Linked DNA regions of Thermogutta terrifontis. The protein of the gene in region 1 interacts with the protein of each later gene in a pairwise test. Links are inferred from orthologs where the notes say so. Each region holds a gene or a part of one and is shown on either strand. Other genes may lie near its edges.

Region 1 (10,423 bases):
GGATTGGGCCAAGGAGGAGAAATTCTAACACCATGCGCACCCAGACGAGCCGAAATTCTCATAACCAGCCTTTCATAAAGAGTTGAGCGAGCCTGTACTACCTCCACCTTTTTTCCGGCGGAGCAAATCCTCCGCACTCGGCCGGTGGGCTGTGCTCATTATTTCCCAGGACCCGCGTGATGCCAAGCGCCAAAAGGCAAATTTCGCAAATTACCTGCGATGGCCCTTTTACCCGCATACGGTTACAAGCCAGAAAGCCCACAACGGGAAAGATATGCAGATTTAGGGTGCAGGGCTCGCATCCCCAAGCGCCGCACTCAACCACTTCAGGTAATCCGCGCTTCCCAGTGAAATGGGCACCGCGATGATTTCTGGCACCTGATAAGGATGCATCTGGCGGATGCGTTGCTCAAGTTGAGCATAGCGAGATGCCGCGGTCTTTATCAAACACAGCCATTCATCGGCCGATTCCACTTTACCCTGCCATTGGTACACGCTGTGGATCGGACCGGCAATTTGGACACAGCCTGCCAGCGCCTCCTCCACGAGAGTCTGGGCCACTCGCGCGGCTGACTCACGATCGGGAAACGTTACAAAGACCTGGAGAAAAGAGCTTAGCTGCTCCGTCATGGACTAAGCACCCCCCATCGCAGAAAACGCTGTTGGTCCTTTTCCCCTCCTCCCGTAACTCGGCAAGGCGACTTGCGGCATCCCGCGAAAGAGAGAATCAACCAATACAGGTCACGATTGCGCTGTCTCTTAGGAAGGACTCTGGGTATCGCTCGGGGCGCCACCCTGCCCAGAGGGCTGCGCATGCGTTTTGTCCCGGGCCTGTCGCGCTACCTCCAAAGCCGACGGCTTGTACTCCACGTGCTGAGGGCCCTCTTTGGGGACCGAAGCCGGAGAAGCCGCCCCTTCGGGCGTTTTGGAAGCAGGCGGATCAACCACCCGCAAGTCATCCAGGTCAATATCGTACCAACCGCGATCGGCACCAGAATCGAACTGGACAAGCGCCCGCCCATTCCAGTTGATTGTGATAACCCGGCCGATTTTCCCTTTGAATCGAGCAAGTTCCGGGCGCGGGCTATTCACGGTGACGTACTGGTCCGTGTATTCCAGTCGCAAGTTCTGGATGCGGTCGTAGTCCATATCGGCCGCCATGTTCACCTCTCACTTCATGCAGGGATCGGTCACCTCGGAGCCGGCCAACGGACCCCACAATGGGGGTCTCCTCTACCGGACCGTCTTCGCTTACCTCAATTGGACTTCACCGGTGAACGGAAACGGGCGGCGTCTTCCGCGGCTTTCCACCGAAGGTAGGCGTCAAGGAATCCCTGAATTTCACCATCCATGACCGCCTGGAAGCTGGTTTCGGTATGACCCGTGCGGGCATCCTTGATCCGCTGTTCCGGATGCTGGAAGTAACTGCGGATTTGCGAACCGAACCCCACTTTGGGAGCCGCCTCGTATTTGGCCGCCATCTCGGCTTCACGCTTTTCTTCTTCCAGACGCGCCAGTTTTGCGCGAAGCATCTTCATCGCCATGGCGCGATTCTGGTGCTGACTCCGCTCACTCTGGCAGGCCACGACTATGCCTGTGGGGATGTGCGTAATCCGTACCGCGCTGGACGTTTTATTGACGTGTTGTCCGCCGGGACCGCTTGCCCGGAACACATCCTCCTCGATGTCCTCTTCCCGAATTTCGATTTCCGTATCGTTTTTCACTTCGGGTGTGACGTCCACCGCAGCGAAGCTCGTTTGTCGTTTGCCTTCCGCGTTGAAGGGGCTGATCCGCACAAGACGGTGAATGCCCGTCTCGCCTTTGAGATACCCATAGGCCATCGGTCCGCGGATCGCGATGGTGGCACTGTTGATACCGGCTACGTCGTTATCCACGCGATCCAGCAATTCCACTTCGTAGCCGTTGGCTTCCGCCCAGTTGATATACATCCGCAAGAGCATTTCTGCCCAATCATGGGCATCGGTTCCACCATCCCGGGCATTGATGCTCACGATGGCATTGCACGAGTCGTGAGGCCCATTGAGCAGGGACTTGACTTCCAGCTCATTTACCAGCTTTTCCAAACGCTGGAGCGCCTCAGGCAACTCCGCGGCGATTTCCGGAGATTCTTCGCCCAGTTCGATCATGGCGTCCACGTCCTCAAGCTCCTTGAGCGCCTGATCCATCGGCTTGAGGACCGCGCGGAGTTCCTTCAGCTCGGAAACCAGGGCCTGGGATTTCTCGGGATCCGCCCAGAAGGAGGGCTGGCTCATCGCCTGTTCGATCTCAGTCTCCCTAGCTTTGCGATGAGCGTAGTCAAAGGGAGTCCCGAAGCTGCAGCAAACGTTCCCGAATAGCCTCTGCACGATTGACAAGTTCTCGTTCCATCGGCGATCTCCGCAGATCTTCTCCAAAAACGGGATGGATGAAGATTGTTAATCAAATTCTTCGCTGCAAAGTTTGCGCCACCGAAAGGACCGCGATAACTGACTGCCGTCCTTTGAAATTGTAGGCACACCGGAGCAACACGAGAACCTTTTCTCTGACCCTGTCTCTTGCCGCGCCCCCCCACCTCTGACAATTGCAGAGCGATTGCCGTCCGGTCGCGCGAATTTGGCAAGCGGCCAGGTCGATTATTTCAAGTTTAACATGCCTGACAAGATTGGTACACTCGGCCTTTCGGAACCTCTACAATCATGGAGAACCAATGGTGAACCGAACTCGCGGGCTGCTCGTGGGAGCCCCAGTGGCCACTCAGATTGCCACAATCCAAGGGGATTCGATGATTGACATTAACGAGTACGATTATGAGCTGCCGAAACACCTGATTGCCCAGCGGCCTCTGCCGAACCGGGCCGACGCTCGGCTTATGGTCGTGGATCGGCGGTCGCAGACCATCGAGCACCGCCACGTGCGGGATCTGCCCGAGATCCTCCAGCCGGGCGACATCCTAGTCTTAAACAACACTCGGGTGGTTCCGGCACGGCTGGTGGGTTACCGGACCGAGACCCGCGGTCGCTGGGAAGGCCTATTCGTGGAGGCCGATCCCAGTGGCGTCTGGCAGGTGATTGGGAAAACCCGCGGTAAGCTCCGGCCGGGTGAGACCATCACGCTTGTCAATCGGGAAGGGCGGGACGATATCAAGCTCTTTGTTATCGGCAAGATTGCAGACGGGGGCTGGCTGGTCAGTCCCGATACCAGTGAGGACACCTGGCAGACCCTGGAACGCCTCGGTCGGGTGCCGCTTCCCCCCTACATTCGCGGGGGCCAGATGATGGAAGAAGACCGAACCCGCTACCAAACGGTCTACGCCCAGGTCCCCGGATCCGTAGCCGCTCCCACAGCCGGGCTCCATTTCACCCCGCAACTTTTGAACAGCCTTCGCACACAGGGGGTCAAGATCGTTTTCGTGACCCTCCATGTGGGGTTGGGAACCTTCGTCCCGATCAAAACCTCGCAAATCGAAGAACATAAAATGCACTCCGAATGGGGTGAGATCGCTCCGGAGGTGGCGGAGGAAATCAACGCTGCCCGTAAGGAAGGGGGCCGGGTGGTGGCTGTGGGCACGACGGTGACGCGACTTCTGGAAACGGCTGCCGCCAGTGGTGAACTGAAGCCATTTGCCGGGCGAACCGACCTCTACATCCGCCCGCCGTATCAGTTCAAAATTGTGGACGCCCTGATGACCAACTTTCATCTTCCTAAAACCACCCTGCTGGTTTTGGTACGGACCTTTGGAGGAGATGAGTTAATTAAGCGTGCCTATGACGAAGCAATTCGAGAGGAGTATCGGTTTTACAGCTACGGCGACGCCATGCTGATCCTGTAGAATTCTCGTTCAGCGAGAGAATAGGGTGCGGTTTTCGATAATCCATCGCTTTCATCAGGAAGAAAGTGAGGTTTCCCAGTATGCCGCGGGATCCGATGGATGAAGAAGTTCTCGTCATTCCCACTAGCTACTTTCACGAGTTAGGGTATTTCCAGGGCTTCACCAATCGCGTGGAACGTTATGTTCCCCGCATCTTTTCACCGGAAAAGACATCCTTCCGGGCCCGCCGGTTGGTGGAGCCGGATCCGTCCTTCAAGCAGATCATCCCGTATGCCATCCTTGCCTGGCGAAACGGTGCAGGATGGGAAGTTTTTCACTACACCCGGGGAAGCGGCCAGGGAGAAAGCCGCTTGCGGCGAAAGCGAAGCATAGGGATTGGGGGCCATATTGCTCGCGAGGATGCAGCGAATGGCACGGATGCATTTCACCATGCGTTGCTGCGAGAAATCAACGAAGAGGTGATCATCGGCTCGCCCTATATCCTGGAGTGCGTCGGACTCATCAACGACGACCAGACCGAGGTCGGAAGGGTGCATCTCGGCGTGGTCTATCGGCTGTCGCTGGAAGAACCGGTGGTAACTCCGCGTGAAGTCGATGTGGTGGGGCACGGATTTGCCCCTCCCCAGCAACTCGCGAACAATTGGACAGAGTTCGAAACGTGGTCCCAAATCGCGTTGGAGGGTGTTTTTGGAGTGGTCCCTCCCGGGCAAGCAGATCAGCGCACAGCGTGAGTCGCGCTTAATGGTGCAAACGCCCATCTATCTTGACAACCATGCCACGACCCGGTGCGATCCCCGGGTGCGGGATGTGATGCTGCCATATTTCTGTGAAGAATTTGGGAACGCCGCTTCCATCACCCATGTGTTTGGAGAAAGGGCTAAAGACGCGGTCGAGAAAGCAAGGGAAACAATTGCAGCAGCGGTGGATGCTGATCCCCGGGAAGTGATTTTCACAAGTGGGGCCACCGAAAGTAACAATCTCGCCATTTTAGGAGTCGGTCGCTGTCTTCCGCCTGGGTCTCACCTGGTCGCCTCCTCAATCGAGCACCCCTCTGTTCTGGAACCTTTGCAGAAGCTGAGCGAGGAAGGCCATACCGTCACCCTGGTCCGCCCGGTCCAAAACGGTGATCCTCAGGCGGGGCGGGTCTTGGCCGAATCTGTGGAAGAGGCTTTGAAGCCGAATACGCGGCTGGTTTCAATTATGGCGGCCAACAACGAGATAGGCTCAGTCCAGCCGATTCGAGAAATCGCCGCTCTCTGTCGAGAGCGCGGCATTATTTTCCATGTGGACGCCGTGCAGGCTCTTGGCAAAGTACCCCTCCGCGACGAACTTCGCGAGGTGGACCTGATCAGCCTTTCGGCCCATAAAGTTTATGGCCCCAAAGGCGTTGGGGCCCTCATCGTCCGGCGACGCCAGGCTGGGTTCAAAATTCAGCCCCTCATCTACGGTGGAGGACACGAACGAGGCCTGCGTAGCGGCACGCTCAACGTTCCCGGGATTGTCGGATTTGCCCATGCTGTGGCCCTTGCCCTGGCGGATCTGGAAAATGAAATGGTGCGATTGCAGCAACTCCGCAATCTGCTGTTCCATTTGCTCAAGGAACAACTGGGAGAGCGGGTGCAACTGAATGGGCCGGATCTATCCCGACCGGATTGGCGACTCCCGGGCAATCTCAACGTCCGCTTCCCCGGAATCGAGGGCGAGACGCTGCTCCTCCACGTTCCGGAGCTGGCTTTGAGCTCGGGATCGGCCTGCAGCTCGGCGGATCCCCGACCCAGCCATGTTTTGCTGGCTCTGGGGCTGAGTGAAACGGAGGCTCGGGCGAGTATCCGCGTGGGAATCGGGCGTTTCAACACGGAGGAAGAAATTCGGTACGCGGCCGACGTTTTGTGTAGCGCCGTCCGTCAGCTTGTCGATCTTCAATCGGCCCTCGAGGGTTGGTCGAGAGGTCCTGGAGAACGTTAAACAGATAACCCTGTCAACGCTCGGGCCGTTGTTCTCACCCCACCCGCATACCGAACCAAGGGCGGTCGTCGTTAATGGGCGAGCCACTTCCACAGGAGAAAGACCGTCACAACAAGGCCCAGCGGAATCAGAAGGAAAAAGATAAGTGGGGCCAGCAGACTTTGCCCGCTCGGCGTCGATCGGCCTTCGGGTTCCGCCGGAATGCCGATAGGGTCGTCGGTGCGGGCGGTGGTCTGGCTTACCCCGGTGGACTGGTTGTCCATGGCCACCTGAAGGAGCATGTTGGAAAAACTCGGTTTTGTATCGGGAAGCGGGATTGGCGGCGCAGTCAGCGGCTTCGCCACATAAAGTCGATGCCTGTTCCCTGATTTCGAGCGGATGAAGCACGTCTCGTCGATAGGACAGGGGGTGATAACCCAAGGAGCCAGTCGCCGCACGACCTCTGCCGCGGTCGGTATACGCTCCTTGGGATCCTTGGCCATCATTTCGGCCATCACATCGACAAAGGCTGCATCCAGTTCGGGGTTCAGTCGGCGGGGATCGAGCGGACGCAGCTCGCAGTGCGCCCGCACTTTATCGGCCGTGGTTCCGCCGGGAAACGGGACTTTGCCTGTAACCGCGTAATACAGGGTGCAACCGAGAGAGTAAATATCCCACGCCGGTGTTGGTTTATGCGGTTCGCGAATGTGGTCCGGGGAGAGATAGTCCACGGTACCCACGATCCGTCCATAGCGGGGATCGTTGACCGCCTCCTGGCCGAGCGGACCAGCAAGCCCGAGATCCAGCAATTTGGCGGTTCCATCGTTGGTGACCAGGATGTTGCCCGGTTTGACATCCCGGTGAATCAGCCCCTGCTCGTGAGCGTGCTGGAGGGCTGAAGCGACCTGAGAGATGATCGAGGCCGCGGCATGCATCCGCATGGGTCCGCGCTGGCGGATAAGTTTTCGCATATCGACGCCGGGGACGTATTCGGTCACGAGGTACACGACGCTCCCATCCATCCCGGCATCGTAAGCCCGTACCAGATTGGGGTGATCCAGTTTGGCCTGCGCCCGAATTTCCCGAAGAAAATTCTGCACTGCCTCGGGATTAGACTTGTGTCGGGGGAGGACCTTGACCGCCACAACCCGCCCGAGGATCATATGTTCCCCTTTAAAAACCTGCCCCATGCCCCCGCGACCGATGGAATCGATAATTCGGTAAGGACCGAGGGTGAACTTCGTGCGGCCCTCGAGGAGCTGTTTGGCCTGCCAGGCATTGATGTAACCGAGTTCGACGAGCGTTTGCGCGAGCCGCTCCTCCAACGGAACGTCGATGGAGAATCCCGCTTTGGCACGGAGCGTTTGCCAGGCCTCTTCAAGCTGTTCCCGTGTTACCAGGCCGCTGGCCAGGGCACAATGCTCGAAGCTTGTGCTGCCGGGAACAGTCATACGTCCAGTCCATCTCTTGGCAGTTGTCACCCGATGCGACGCTCAAAGTGGTCGAGACTCGCCAACTGGGCTAAGGACCTCCGTACAACCAGCGTTTCTTCGCGTTACGCCCGCCGAACGCGGCCAACAACGTCTTCCTCCAGTAAAACCTAGCACCACGTGGGCCGATCTAAAGTCCATGGATGCTGTGTGGAGGTGCCTGCTCACTTGAAAATTATAATGCTCTTCAGCAACGGTGTCGCCGATATGACATCGAAGTGACGGCGCATTTCAGCAGAAAGGCAAAGTTCCCTTGCAGGGCCCAGCATCCGTTCACGGCTGTTCCGCGCCCGAATTCAGCGAAGCTTCGCTAATTGGGGTCTCGTAGAGAAGCTTGTTAGTCGTCTGCTTTTGTAAAGAGGAACACGCCTGTCCCGGCCCCGCTTTCCGAACCTCCATGATCATGCCCGCCCGGCAGACACCACCGCCCTGCTTCGCGGAGTATCCGTAACTCAACTGACATGCGTGATGCCGTCAACCCGCCTATCTCGGGTGCGGCGCAAGGTCGTTTCTAGGAGTAGTTTGCCGGTAAAATAGGCAGAGGGTGATTTTGCCGTTTGTTCGGACTTTGAGGGACGAACATGGTATCGCCGAACCACGAGAATCAGCAATCGCTGGGTAACCCCCGGCAGACCGAGGGACCTCCACCGTCACGGACGCTGGCTGTGGCCAGGGTCATGGGGAAGGGCTTTCAGATCGTGGCGATGCTGTGCCTGCTGGGGCTCTTCACGCTGGTGGTCATCAAATACTCACCCTTCAGTCCCGAGAAGGTCCCGGTGGGTGAAAATCACCCAGCGGTCGGCCGCGCCCTGACGACGCTCGCCCTGACTCCGCTGACCGGCAGCAGCACGGCCATCACGTCTGCCGATCTTTCAGGACGGGTGACGCTGATTAATTTCTGGGGAACATGGTGCCCACCCTGTCGCCGGGAATTTCCTCACATGAAAGCCCTTTTCGAGGAGTTCAAGGATCATCCGGCGTTTCTTTTCCTTTCCGTGTCCTGCGCGGGAGATCGCCAGGAAAATCAAGAAAATATCGATGAACTCCGCCGGAGCACACTTGCCTTCTTGAATTCTTCGGATGCAGAATTTCCCACTTACGCTGATCCCACCTTCCAGACTCGGAGTGAGATCGACCGAATCGCAGGTTTTCAGGGGTATCCCACGACAATTCTCGTCGATGGGAGCAGAACAATCCGGGCGATGTGGGTCGGTTACTGGCCGGGAATTGAAAAAGAAATTGAGCGCATGATCAAAAAGCTGCTCGCCGAATCACAAAACTCTCAGCCCGACGTTTCAAACCGCTAGTGCTCCCCAAACCTGGGGGCGGGTCAATTTGCGTCGGACGTCGGCTTTCCCCAAGCGCCCGCCCGCAAGCGGCGGACGTTTCCTGAAGATGCAGGAAACGCAGTCGCCTTTTCGACTTTATCAGCCGCCGAGCTTTCCTGGGGACGGCTTACCCCCAATTAGGAAACGTAGGGATTGAAGGGAATCAGTGACTCGAAACTGCTCAGCGGGGCACGCTCCAAACATGCCCGAATTATCCGTCGGCCGAGGGGATCCAGCCCCGGCATCGACACCAATTCCTCCAGATGCTTATGGAAGAACCGATAAAGAATCTCCGCACCCTTGTCGTAGGTCTCCGGTCCTACTTCCGGCTGAGAGTCCACTTCCAGGAACCAACTGGGAATCTGAGTGCCTTCGATTTGCATGAAGGAGAGAGCATATCCTAGCAGGGGACACCGGGCCGGTTTAAGCTGTTCAGGCCGAAATCGGGCGCCACCACGTCGCGCCAGATATTCCCGCATGAGCCACTCCGGCATAAAGCCAACTTCCCAGCATCCGATATGCTGATTGGGCACGAGGACAAATCGCGTATCCGGCGTCTCCAGAATTTGCCTGAGCAGGAGGTTGGCCTGATCAACTTTACACCCCGTCGCAAAAGGCCAGTATGATCCCACACCTTCGCTCTGGAGCGAATCACTGTCCACGATACTGGGATTGGAATGTCCTCGGGGCGCCACCAATCGCCACAACCATGCCAACGCCGGCGGCAGGACGTGCATCATTCCCAAAATGCCGTAGGTGGGATTTTCTCGCGTGCAGGGCGGCGTGCGGACTCCAAAACTCCGCACATCCACGGACACCGGCTCATTAATCACATTCGGAACCAGCCGCCGTGGCAAAATCACACGCGGGTTCGGACACGGTTTTCCGGGAGCATCTTCGATGTGTTCCCAAATCAGACACGTCGCGCGGGGCACCGCATGAATATTGAGGAAAATGATGGGCTCCTTCGCCATCGTGCAAATTCGTTCAAGATAGGGATCCGTTCCATATTCCTTGATGTGGTCCACCCGCACGAACCACGCCGTTTCCGCATCGGAGACCACCAGTTTTCTACCCTTGGAGTTTTGAAAACCCGGGTGACACAGGGCCATGTCATCGGTAACAGGAAACAAAGTGCAGCCCTGAACCAGGGAGATGTAGCGTTTTTGACCTGTGATAATGTTTCTTCCCAAGAGAAGCCGGCCGTCGGGTTCCCGATGCGGATATTCGAGCATTTCACTCTTTCCACCACCGCTGGCCCCTTCATGCATGATGGTCATGATGTTGTCGTAAGGCGTCATGACCTGAACGGTGGAACCATGCAGCGTCACCCAACCCTGCTCCTCTCCCAGGGAAAGAAGCACACCGTAAACGCCCTTCTTGGCGCTGGGTCCCGGATAGAGATTGAGCGAAAAGACCTCATACACCGGAGGACCACGGTGGTGAATGACCACCTGTTTGCCGTCGCAAAGAGTGTGTCGGAACGGGGGTGCAACAAACACCACGGCCTCCGGAGAAAACTCTTCCGGAAGTTCAACTGCCGGGATCATCTCCTGAAGAAGCGCAAGGGCACCCGCAAAGAAACTGGCGTTGAGAGGCGCGACGAGAGCCGCCTGAAACCCCCACCGCCTTCCACCTGCGTAAAACGGCAGAATGATCAGTTCCTGTTCAGCCAGCCAGTCCAGAATCTCCTGCCGAACCTGCTCAAACGGAACTGAAAACCGCTCATGAAATCGGGGCTTGTCGGAGGGACGATCGTCGGCCACCACCATGCAGTCCGGGTCCCGCCGCCGCATGTAGGGCTCTGTGTAATTGACCGCAATGCCATTGCG
Region 2 (10,210 bases), 940 kb from region 1 along the record:
ATAGCGTCCAACCGTCGGAGAAACTTCTTTATGAAGGAGGCCTCGACCCGGAACAATGGGAATGGTTGGAGGAGCAACTTCAGAAAAAACCGGCCGGCATGCCCGGCATTATCGTGAGCCATATTCCGTTTGTGACAGTAACTGTCCTGCCAGATGCGGTACAGGACTCTCAGTTCCGCATCGGGGCGGGCAGCCTCTGCACAGGCGCCCAGAAATTATCCCTGCTGCTTTCCCAGCACAATGTACGTTTGGCGATTTCCGGGCATATTCATATGGTTGACGAGGTCGAGTACCGGGGTGTCAAGTACGTCTGTGATGGCGCTGTTTCCGGTCGATGGTGGAAGGGCGCTAACAAAGGGTTCCCCGAAGGGTATGGCGTCTTCGATCTCAGTCCTGACGGTTCCGTGAAGTACCAATACGTGACGTACGGTTGGCAAGCCGCTCAAACATGACCGCTGTGGTCACATAACGTTTGATGGGCCTTCGGGATGAAAGGGCCTCTTTGACGCTTTGCGACTAGGGCGGTGGGCCGCGCTTCTTAATTCAGCGACCAGAACAGCAGGCGTGTAACCTGTTAGGGATTACCCCCGTAAAGTTTTCGCACGCCTGAGTGTTCCCGGATGAGAACACCATTCCTTATGTCATCGCGACATTGGGCCACAGGGAACCGACACTCAGGTGATGGGACTGGGTGGTTTCAGGAACCGCTGGTAAACCCGCGGCCCTCCCAGAACCGCCAGCAGATAGGCGATGTCTGACTCCCGCCACCAGCCGAGGCTTGTGCGGCTGGTTTGCAGTTGCGGGAAGTACGGAGGAAAACTGGGAAAATCGGGCAGATTCAGAGTGAGAACGAAGAGCGAACCACGTTCCCCGCTGGGCTGCGTGATGTCAAAGACGACCGCGCGGTTCGACGCAACGGTAGCCTGCCGCCAGGTGATCGTGCTGCCTAAATACAAACGAATTTCCCGACTGAAACGGGCATGAGCCGGTGGCGGATGTGAACTGACGGGCTGACCGGTACCGAACTCGTCGAGCGTTTGCTCGAAAATTCGTGCTACTTCGTTTGCGATTTCTACGGGTGAAGGTGGTCCAGTCCGCCTTCGCCTGCGCCATAGCCAGAGGCCGACACCTCCGAGCACGCTGGCGCAAATTGCGGAAACGCCCGCGGCGATCCATACACGACGTGAAATTTGCCGCTTCGCGTGCAACTGATCTCCAGCAAGTGCGCGCGCTCCATCACCCACCCATCCTGGTTGTACGTTATCCGGAGTTGTGGCGTCGTCGCTTCCCGAGGGAGTCGCAATTCGCAGCTCGGTTCCCAGCCGCGAGATAATCCGCTCTTCTAAGCCCAGCCGGGGGGGGACCGTTTGTAGGAGGCGAGCGAGCTCAACATCCTGTTGCTGCAATTCCCGCCAGACCGACGCCAACTCGGGATGCGCTGCGATCCGCCTCTGCAATTCCTCCATAAAGGGATCTTTGGGCGATCCCTCGTGCGGTCGCAAACATTCCAGCAGTTGCCAGTCGGGGATATCTTTCGGGTCCCAATCCATCGAGTTTGATGACCGCTCTGGAAATTCTTTCTGATACTATTCCTGCCAGTTCGAGTCAGCCTTCACAGATCACTATCCTGTCGAGTCGCTGCGAGCACTTTTTTCCGAAGCGCTTCCTTTGCCCGGGATAGGCGACTCATGACAGTTCCGATAGGGATTCCCAGTTGTTCGGCAATTTCTCGGTATGAAGCCTCCTCGAAATAAAACATCAGCAAAATGACCCGTTGTTCATCAGAAAGCGCATTCAGTGCATTTTGAATTAACTCGCCATCGACCTCGTCACTGTCGCCAGATTCCAATACCATGATTTCTTCTGCCTGGTCACCGAGCGGGCGCACTACTGTTCCTCGGCCTCGGCGGTGCCTGACCAGGAACTGGTTTCGAGCAATCGTGAATAACCAGGACCTGGCCGACTCCGGGTTTGCGAGCTGATGGATGTTCTTAACCGCAGCCAAAAAAGTCTCCTGCGTCAGGTCCTCGGCGTCCGCCGCTGAGCCCGTCAGTCGGTATGCGTACCGGTACACGTCCTGCGCATACCGCTTCACGAGTTGCTCGATCAAAGGCGGCACCGAACCCTCGCCCATGACACTCGTCCTTACAAATGATGCGCCCAATCTCGCCATTATTCCTTGCTGTATTATCCTCTTTGAGCCATCAGAGGAAAACCGGCGGCGTCAATCGCTTTTTTGTTTTTTGCCGCCGGTGCCCATTTCACTGCAAAACGGTCCCAAAATCGGTGGGAATAAATCTGGCCCGACACGCATCCATACGGATATACGCCCGGCGAATGGCGCCGGGCAGGTCAGGAGGGTTAGGTGTCTTTTAACGAAAGGGTTTACTTCATGAAGCGTTTGGCTGTGTTGCTTGTGGTGTTGGGTCTTAGCGGTCTGTTCGTCGGCTGCCAAAAGAAGGAGGCAGCACCTGCGCCAGCACAACAACCTGCTGCCACTTCCACGGAACAGGCAGGTGGTACTGAACAGAAGCCCGCCGAACAGCAGGCACCCGCGGGCGAGCAGGCCCCGAGCGGCGGTGAATCCAGCAGCCAGGGAAGTGGCGCGCAACAGTAAGCCGTTGTTCACGGGTATGGGATGAGTTCCAGGTCCTCATAACTGGGAACCTGCGAAACCCGCTTGCAATCAGAAAGCACTACAAACACCCCTGCAGCCTGAAACTCGCAGGGGTGTTCTCTTTATCAAAAGCGCACCAGGTGAGGACGCATTATTTACCGTTTTCGACGACGGGATCCAGTAATATTGATCCCCGGTGAGGGATGAATTGTGTTTCGTCGCGGGCCCCGCCGCCCCCGCTTAACGGCGATCAATTTCACTTCATCCAGCGGCTTGCCAATCTGTTTTCGCAGGAGTTGAATCCGGTCGCGAATGGCCGCCGCTCGTTCAAACTCCAGGGCTTCCGCCGCTGCCATCATTTCGGCTTCAAGTTCGGCAATGTATTCCTCGGTTACGTACTCTATCTCGTTCGTGCGTCCCACCATTGCGTTAGCACGAGCGTGAGCCGCGGCTTCCGCTTCGATGCCAGCGCGAAGATTCTTGCGAACCGTTTCCGGGGTAATTCCATGGGCTTTGTTGTACTCTTCCTGGAGCTTTCGACGCCGCCGCGTTTCCTCCACCGCCCTCTGCATGGAGTCGGTAATTCGGTCTGCGTAGAGAATAACCTTTGCATTGACATTGCGGGCACAGCGGCCGATGGTCTGAATGAGCGAGGTCTCACTGCGGAGAAATCCCTCCTTATCGGCATCCAGAATTGCCACCAGGGAGACCTCTGGGAGGTCAAGCCCCTCTCGCAAAAGGTTGACCCCTACAAGCACGTCAAACTCCCCCTTTCGGAGATCTCGCAAAAGTTCCACCCGCTCAAAGGCGTCGAGTTCGCTGTGGAGCCACTTGCATCTGATATTCTGTTTGGTCAGATAATCCGCCAGGTCTTCCGCGAGACGTTTGGTGAGTGTCGTCACCAGGCAACGTTCTCCCTGAGCCGCCCGCTCACGCACCTGGGTAATGAGGTGTGGAATCTGATTTTTCGCTGGAACGATCTCCACCTCGGGGTCAAGCAATCCCGTGGGACGGATCACCTGTTCCACCACCTCTCCCCCCGCCTGCTCAATTTCATACGGCCCGGGTGTTGCGGAAACGAAGATCACCTGATTGATTTTCTGCTCCCACTCCTCGAACTTGAGCGGCCTGTTGTCAAGGGCGCTGGGAAGCCGGAAACCGTGCTCAACGAGCGTCAGTTTTCGGCTATAGTCCCCCCCATACATGCCACGGATTTGCGGCACTGTCACGTGGGACTCATCCACAAACAGGAGAAAATCATCCGGGAAAAAGCTAAAGAGGGTCTCCGGGGGACTCCCTGGTGGCCGACCGGCCAGATGGCGACTGTAATTTTCGATCCCGGGACAGTACCCCACTTCCTGCAATAACTCCAGGTCGTACCGGGTCCGGGCGCTGAGCCGCTGAGCCTCGAGGAGCTTTCCCTGGCTTTTCAGTTCAGCAACCCGCTGCTCCAGCTCCTCTCGAATACTCTGGATCGCCGCCTGGATGCGCGACTCCGGGAGGACAAAGTGCTTCGCCGGGTAGATGAACACCTGATCGTGCTTTTGTAGCACCTGTCCCGTCAGGGGATGGATGGACGCAATCTGCTCCACTTCATCCCCCCACAATTCAATTCGATAGGCAAACTGCTCGTAGCTGGGAAAGACCTCCACGCAATCCCCGCGGACCCGGAATCGCCCCGGCTGGAACTCAAAATCGTTGCGTTCATATTGGATGTTGATCAACTTCATGAGAAGCTGGTCACGGTCGACGATCTGGCCGCGCTGCACGCTGACCATCATGTTGCGGTAGTCCTCGGGTGATCCCAAGCCGTAAATACAGGAGACGCTGGCAACAATGATGACGTCCCGGCGTGTCATCAGCGCACTCGTAGCCGCCAGCCGGAGGCGATCAATTTCTTCGTTGATGGAGGCATCCTTCTCGATGTAAATGTCCCGCTGAGGAATGTAGGCCTCCGGCTGGTAGTAGTCGTAGTAGCTTACGAAATAGTGGACCGCATTGTAGGGAAAGAACTCCTTGAATTCGGCGTAGAGCTGTGCGGCGAGGGTTTTGTTGTGGGACATCACCAGGGTCGGTCGCTGCGCGAACTGAATGACGTTCGCCATCGTGAATGTCTTTCCCGAACCAGTGACACCCATGAGCACCTGAGCCCGCTTCCCCTTCCGCAAACCTTCGCAGAGGGCAGCAATGGCCTTGGGTTGGTCTCCCGCCGGTTTAAAGGGGCTTACGAGTTGGAACATCGTTGGCTCCCACCCCGTACATACAAAATGTGGGCACAGGCTTTGGGCTGGCAATCAACCGAATCGCAGCTCTCGCGGTCGTTCATACTCCATCGGGAGTCCTGGTGCGGTGGCGATCGGCGGCGCGGCGGCCTTCTTTCTTTCATTGTACCGCGAGACGATGGTGACGGAGGTGTTCGATTGCCCCATGGCATGGAACCACCTAAAATGGGGTAGATGACGAAGTCCCTTATATTCAAACTTGCCCACGTGCGCTATGGACGACGATATCTACCAGGAACGCATTCTCGAACACTACGAATGCCCCTACCATAGAGGGAAATGCCCGGGCTGTACGCATTGCCATGAAGACCGCAATCCGCTTTGCGGAGATGTGGTTCGAATGGAGTTACGAATTGTCAATGGAGGAAAGATCGAGGACATCTATTTCGACGGCGAAGGTTGCTGCATCAGTCAGGCGGCGGCCTCGATGCTCACGGAACTGTTTGACGGGAAGACGGTGGAGGACGTAAAAAAGTTCAGCGCAGAGGACATGCTTCGTTACTTTGGTCCCCGGCTGACCCCGAATCGCCAGAAATGCGCGCTCCTCCCGTGGCGAGTTCTCCAGGCCGCCATTTACTCTCCGTGTGCCGAGGCCCATTCGAATGGAACTCCCCAGCCCCTACCAACTCAATAACCAATTGAAAGTTCTGGGCACCGGTGAATCAGGCCGGAAGAGCTGAAAGGTCATCGACTCTCCGGGGTTTGTCACTCTCAAACGGGTGAACCTTCCGGGCACCTTCACTCGGTTTTCGATCCTGATGCGGAAGAAGCCAGGAACAACCGACGAACTTTTCAGCCCATGCTGGAAATACTCTGGCGGGTTAGTCTGTGCTTCTCTGGCCGCTACAATTAAACGACGTACCTCTCGAACGTGAGTCGCGACACTTGCCCGGTAGAAGAGTCAGCTTCCGGATACCGCCAGGTTTGGGCACGCTAGGCACTGTCCAAACGCACATTGGCCAAGAAACCACCGCTTTCTACCGGCTTCAGCTCATTGAGGGCATACCAGCTAAGCGAGGCCAAAGATGACGATTTCCGAACCGGCTGTTTCCTTTGATCCACTGGTGTATCGCCAGGACTTTCCCATTCTTCAGCGAGAAGTGCATCCAGGGCGTCCGCTGGTCTACTTTGACAATGCTGCCACGACGCAACGGCCCCGGCAGGTTATCCAGACCATCGTTGAGATGTATGAAAAGCATTATGCGAATGTGCACCGGGGTATCCACACTCTTGCCGACGAGACGACCGAGCTCTACGAAGAAGCACGCCGTCGAGTCTGTCGGTTCATTAACGCACGGTCGGAAGAAGAAATCATTTTTACCTCTGGCGCAACCGCCTCCATCAACTTAGTCGCCCGGGCATGGGGAGATGCCAACATCAGACCAGGCGATGAGATCCTGGTGACCGAGATGGAACACCACTCCAACCTCGTGCCGTGGTTTCAGCTTGCTGAACGTCGAGGGGCCACGGTTCGCTTCATCCCCATCAACGATCAGGGGGAACTTGTTCTGGACAACCTGGATACACTCTTGACCGAACGAACGAAAATCGTTGCCGTCACCGTCGTCTCCAATGTCCTGGGTACGATTAATCCCGTGGAATCGATCATTCGGGCGGCACATTCGGTCGGAGCCAAGGTTCTTGTAGACGGAGCTCAAAGTGTCCCGCACCTGGTAACGGACGTTCAAAAAATGGATGCCGACTTCCTGGCGTTCAGCGGCCACAAGATGCTCGGTCCATCGGGAATTGGGGTCCTATACGGAAAGCGCGAAATTCTGGAAGCGATGCCGCCCTTCATGGGCGGTGGGAGCATGATTCGGGAGGTCCGGCTCGATGGCTTTGTGCCGGGCGATCTCCCGTACCGCTTCGAGGCGGGAACGCCACCGATCGTGGGAGCAATTGGTCTTGCGGCCGCCATTGATTATTTGGAACGAATCGGCCTGGAGCGTATCGCAGTCCATGAAAACCAACTGACCGTCAAACTCCATGCCGCCCTTGCCGAAATGCCGCGGGTTCGCGTCTTCGGACCGGCGCCTGATAAAAAAGGGGGGATCGTCAGTTTCGTCGTCGATGGCATTCACGCGCACGACGTGGCCCAGCTGCTGGATTCCGTGGGTGTTGCCGTTCGGGCAGGACATCACTGCGCGATGCCCCTTCACAAACGGTTGGGGGTCGTGGCCACGGCACGCGCCAGTTTCTATTTCTACAACACACTAAACGAGATTGATCAGTTGGTGGAAGGTCTGGAAAGGGCACAACGTATTTTCAAGAAGCGGAGCGAGAGGCGGTGAAGCGGGCCAATCAGCATCTGATTCTGACGTTCCGGCGGATCCAAAGATCGCTGTAGGTCGTCTTCGTCGTCTTTTTGGCGATGTGACCTACGTTGGTCACTTCTCGCCCAATGTGAAAGAAAAAGGCCTGTCCCGAGGATGCTTTCCCGCAGCTCATGGGACAGGCCTCTGAGCCCTCGATATCCACAACGTGGCTGGGGCTCGCATGTCGCTCGCGATGACTTCCCTGTCATCAATGGGAAGGGGCACAACCGGCACGTGGCGAACCGAATTCAGTGCTGGTCGGTGGCCAAGAACCAACACTGAAGGCCCCACCCCTCGGCGACAGCTCGGACGGACAAACGTGCTATACTCATCACTTAGGACAGAACGCAGTGTACAAAAATACACGTGAATTACGTCCTTTCTGTCACCCTGCGTTTCCATCATGCGCAGGGGCTCTCCAAGAGTCAAATGGACTATTTGTGTTGCCAGCCGATAGACCGGACACAAACCTGCCGGGAACCGAGAAATGCTGTCACTCCCGAAGAGGGGTATGGCAGCTCGGTGGAGCCACGCTTAACGATCAGACGTCCCGAGGCGAGTTGAACGCACCAGTCCGCGACGGTAAGTTCAGCAGGTTTTTAGGAAGGCGTTCCACTTTTTTGGAGTCTCTCCTGATACCGTAGTAGTAATATCCATTTGAACACTTTCCCGGGCAACCAATGGTAGGAAGCCGGTGAAATCACCGCCTATCTCGTGTAGCTACATAGCATCGTATTTGACCATCTTACAGAGGGGGAATAGCCGCAGGCTATTCAGAGCGTTGTGTTCTACCTACCGTGGTAAGTAAGAACCAGTATCTGGGCAGGTCAATCCCATCAGGTGGGACAGAGAAGGTGACACACTTTCCGCGTGTCATGCGAACAGCCGGTTAGCATCGGAGCGAAAACCATCGCGTAGGAGGGAAATCACCTCCCAGAAAGTATGGCTATGGGAGCCTTTACCCAGCTATTTGGGGAGAAAGATAAGAGAAATAAAAAATTATGTCCTTTTTGTGTAGTGGTAGGCTCTTTCCCGTCCGCCGAGGGATGCCCCGGATCGAGTGGTCGCTCACACTGGATCTGCGCCGTCACGCGTTCTGGAAGCCGACGTAACTCTCGCTGTGATCTAGCGTAGGAAGCTCGCCCACAGGCTTTCATATTGCTTAACGACGCGCCACCAATTGAAGTGTTCTGCTACCCGTTTCTGATTGCGGCCTCCGAGAAGAGCCCCGTACTGGCGGTTATGATAATGCTTCAAGATTGCGCGCCGAAACTGTTCTTGATTCCTGTCGTGGACAAGTTGATCCTTGCAAAGGGGTCCAAGAACCTCACGCACACCTTCCGCTTCCACGCACACGACTGGTTTGCCGGCCGCCATGGCTTCTAAAAGGGCATTGGGCATTCCTTCCCATAGAGAGCTCAGCAAGAACAAATCGCAGCTTCGAAGAATTCCCAGAACATCATCCCGAAAGCCTACCAGGCGAACAGCCTTTTCGATTCCCTCTCTGCCGATGATGGATACCAACCGTTCTTTTTCCGGACCTGATCCCACGATGACAAGTCGAAGGCCCGATAACTCTCGCAAGAGGGGGGCCAGTGTCTTCAGCAGCCAATCGAACCCTTTTTGCCGCTCCAACCGCCCCACCGCAACCATATAGAACTCGTCGTTTTCAAAAACAGACGATCCGGTATGTGCGTCCCCTTCTGCCGCCCCTTTAACGCGTTCAGACACTCCACCGGCCAACCCAGCGCAACAGCCGGCGGTGTCCCGCCGGAATAGTTTTCCTAGATCCACGGGTTTCTGAGAACAGATCGCCGCGACATCCACGGCGTTGGGAATAACCATCAATTTTGACTCAGGGAGCATTCCCACTTCCGCGGAAAACCTGGCCACGGCCTCACTCACGCAGACGTATTTGTCCACCCAGGCAGCGGTCAATCGATCGAGCCACAAATGCCAGGGATGCTCCCGCTCTGCTACCCGAACACCGCAGATCACCGTGGGAACCCCCGCTATTCTGGCAGCCAATCGCCCCACGAAGTTCGCATGAAAAAGAAAACTCTGGAGAATCCTTGGACGGAAGCTCCGAAGGTGTTTCACAAGTTTCGCGATCCCTGCCGCCAACTCGACGAGATTTCTCACTCCCAGAAACGCAACGGGAATTTGGCACTCATCGAGGCGGTCGACAAGGTGCCTGCGCTGCGGCATTTCAGACAGGACAACCACATACGGATCGAAGAATTGCCGATCGAGCCGACATACCAGTTCGACCATGAATTTTTCCGCACCCCCAATCTCCAATTCGGTGATGAGAAACGTTATGCGCCAAGGAGGAGACATTGGTCACTTCAACTTCGCTGGTCATCCGAGCCGTGGGATCTGCCGCTTTCGGGACAGCACCTTTGTTCCTTTGTACCTCCGTATTATTTAACCGGCTCTCTCCGGCTACAATGGGAATAGCTGCTGAATAAGATGACGGTGTGGGTGTTTGCCTGATGTTTTCAGATCACCACTGTGTCGCGACGATTCTCATCGGTCCGACGGGGTCCGGCAAGACACCGCTTGGAGAGTTAATTGCGGGTCGTGGGCTGTCGGATGGGCCTTATGTCCATTTTGATTTCGGTCATCAACTCCGGTTGATCAGCAGCGGGGAAAGTGCGGCACACGCTCTCATCCCCCAGGATCGGCAGATCGTCGCTGAGGTTTTGTCTACCGGGCGGCTCCTAAAACCGGAGGAAGGCCACCTCGCAACGAAAATATTGCGATGGTTCCTTGACAGTGCACGTCGCCAGGTCGCTCCCAAAACTCCCAAACTGGTACTCAATGGACTACCGCGCACTGTGGACCAGGCGGGCCTCCTCGAGGAATTCATTCGTGTCGAGAGAGTCATCCTTTTGGATTGCGACTTGCGGACTATTCTGAAGCGTATTCAGAAAAACACTGGCGGGGACCGAACCGGCCGGCAGGACGATACCCCGGAGCTTGTTCGCTTCAAA

Evidence for each region.
Region 2: the proteins of THTE_RS12310 (region 1) and THTE_RS08860 interact in binary tests that used the Escherichia coli proteins (3 or more experiments, as listed by UniProt). The link is inferred for Thermogutta terrifontis from one-to-one orthologs.

Annotation. Positions count from the first base shown.
Region 1 is NZ_CP018477.1:3,313,274-3,323,696, forward strand. What follows is about bases 3,703-6,655. They hold THTE_RS12310 (cysteine desulfurase family protein), read left to right. Parts: upstream 3,703-4,516; coding sequence 4,517-5,794; downstream 5,795-6,655. Other genes in these bases: queA (tRNA preQ1(34) S-adenosylmethionine ribosyltransferase-isomerase QueA), read left to right, coding at 3,703-3,829; THTE_RS12305 (phosphoesterase), read left to right, coding at 3,910-4,560; THTE_RS12315 (serine/threonine-protein kinase), read right to left, coding at 5,866-6,655. Also shown: divalent-cation tolerance protein CutA, read right to left, coding at 283-630; THTE_RS12290 (hypothetical protein), read right to left, coding at 760-1,161; more of queA, read left to right, coding at 2,708-3,702; more of THTE_RS12315, read right to left, coding at 6,656-7,224; THTE_RS12320 (TlpA family protein disulfide reductase), read left to right, coding at 7,845-8,570; THTE_RS12325 (DUF4914 family protein), read right to left, coding at 8,729-10,423. UniProt on the Escherichia coli protein: Master enzyme that delivers sulfur to a number of partners involved in Fe-S cluster assembly, tRNA modification or cofactor biosynthesis. Catalyzes the removal of elemental sulfur from cysteine to produce alanine.
Region 2 is NZ_CP018477.1:2,375,250-2,385,459, reverse strand. What follows is about bases 4,084-6,823. They hold THTE_RS08860 (iron-sulfur cluster assembly scaffold protein), read left to right. Parts: upstream 4,084-5,113; coding sequence 5,114-5,533; downstream 5,534-6,823. Other genes in these bases: THTE_RS08855 (aminotransferase class V-fold PLP-dependent enzyme), read left to right, coding at 5,925-6,823; THTE_RS18535 (hypothetical protein), read right to left, coding at 4,912-5,046; uvrB (excinuclease ABC subunit UvrB), read right to left, coding at 4,084-4,857. Also shown: THTE_RS08885 (metallophosphoesterase family protein), read left to right, coding at 1-452; THTE_RS08880 (hypothetical protein), read right to left, coding at 675-1,550; THTE_RS08875 (RNA polymerase sigma factor), read right to left, coding at 1,613-2,134; THTE_RS08870 (hypothetical protein), read left to right, coding at 2,366-2,617; more of uvrB, read right to left, coding at 2,773-4,083; more of THTE_RS08855, read left to right, coding at 6,824-7,190; THTE_RS08850 (glycosyltransferase), read right to left, coding at 8,340-9,554; THTE_RS08845 (adenylate kinase family protein), read left to right, coding at 9,710-10,210. UniProt on the Escherichia coli protein: A scaffold on which IscS assembles Fe-S clusters. Exists as 2 interconverting forms, a structured (S) and disordered (D) form. The D-state is the preferred substrate for IscS.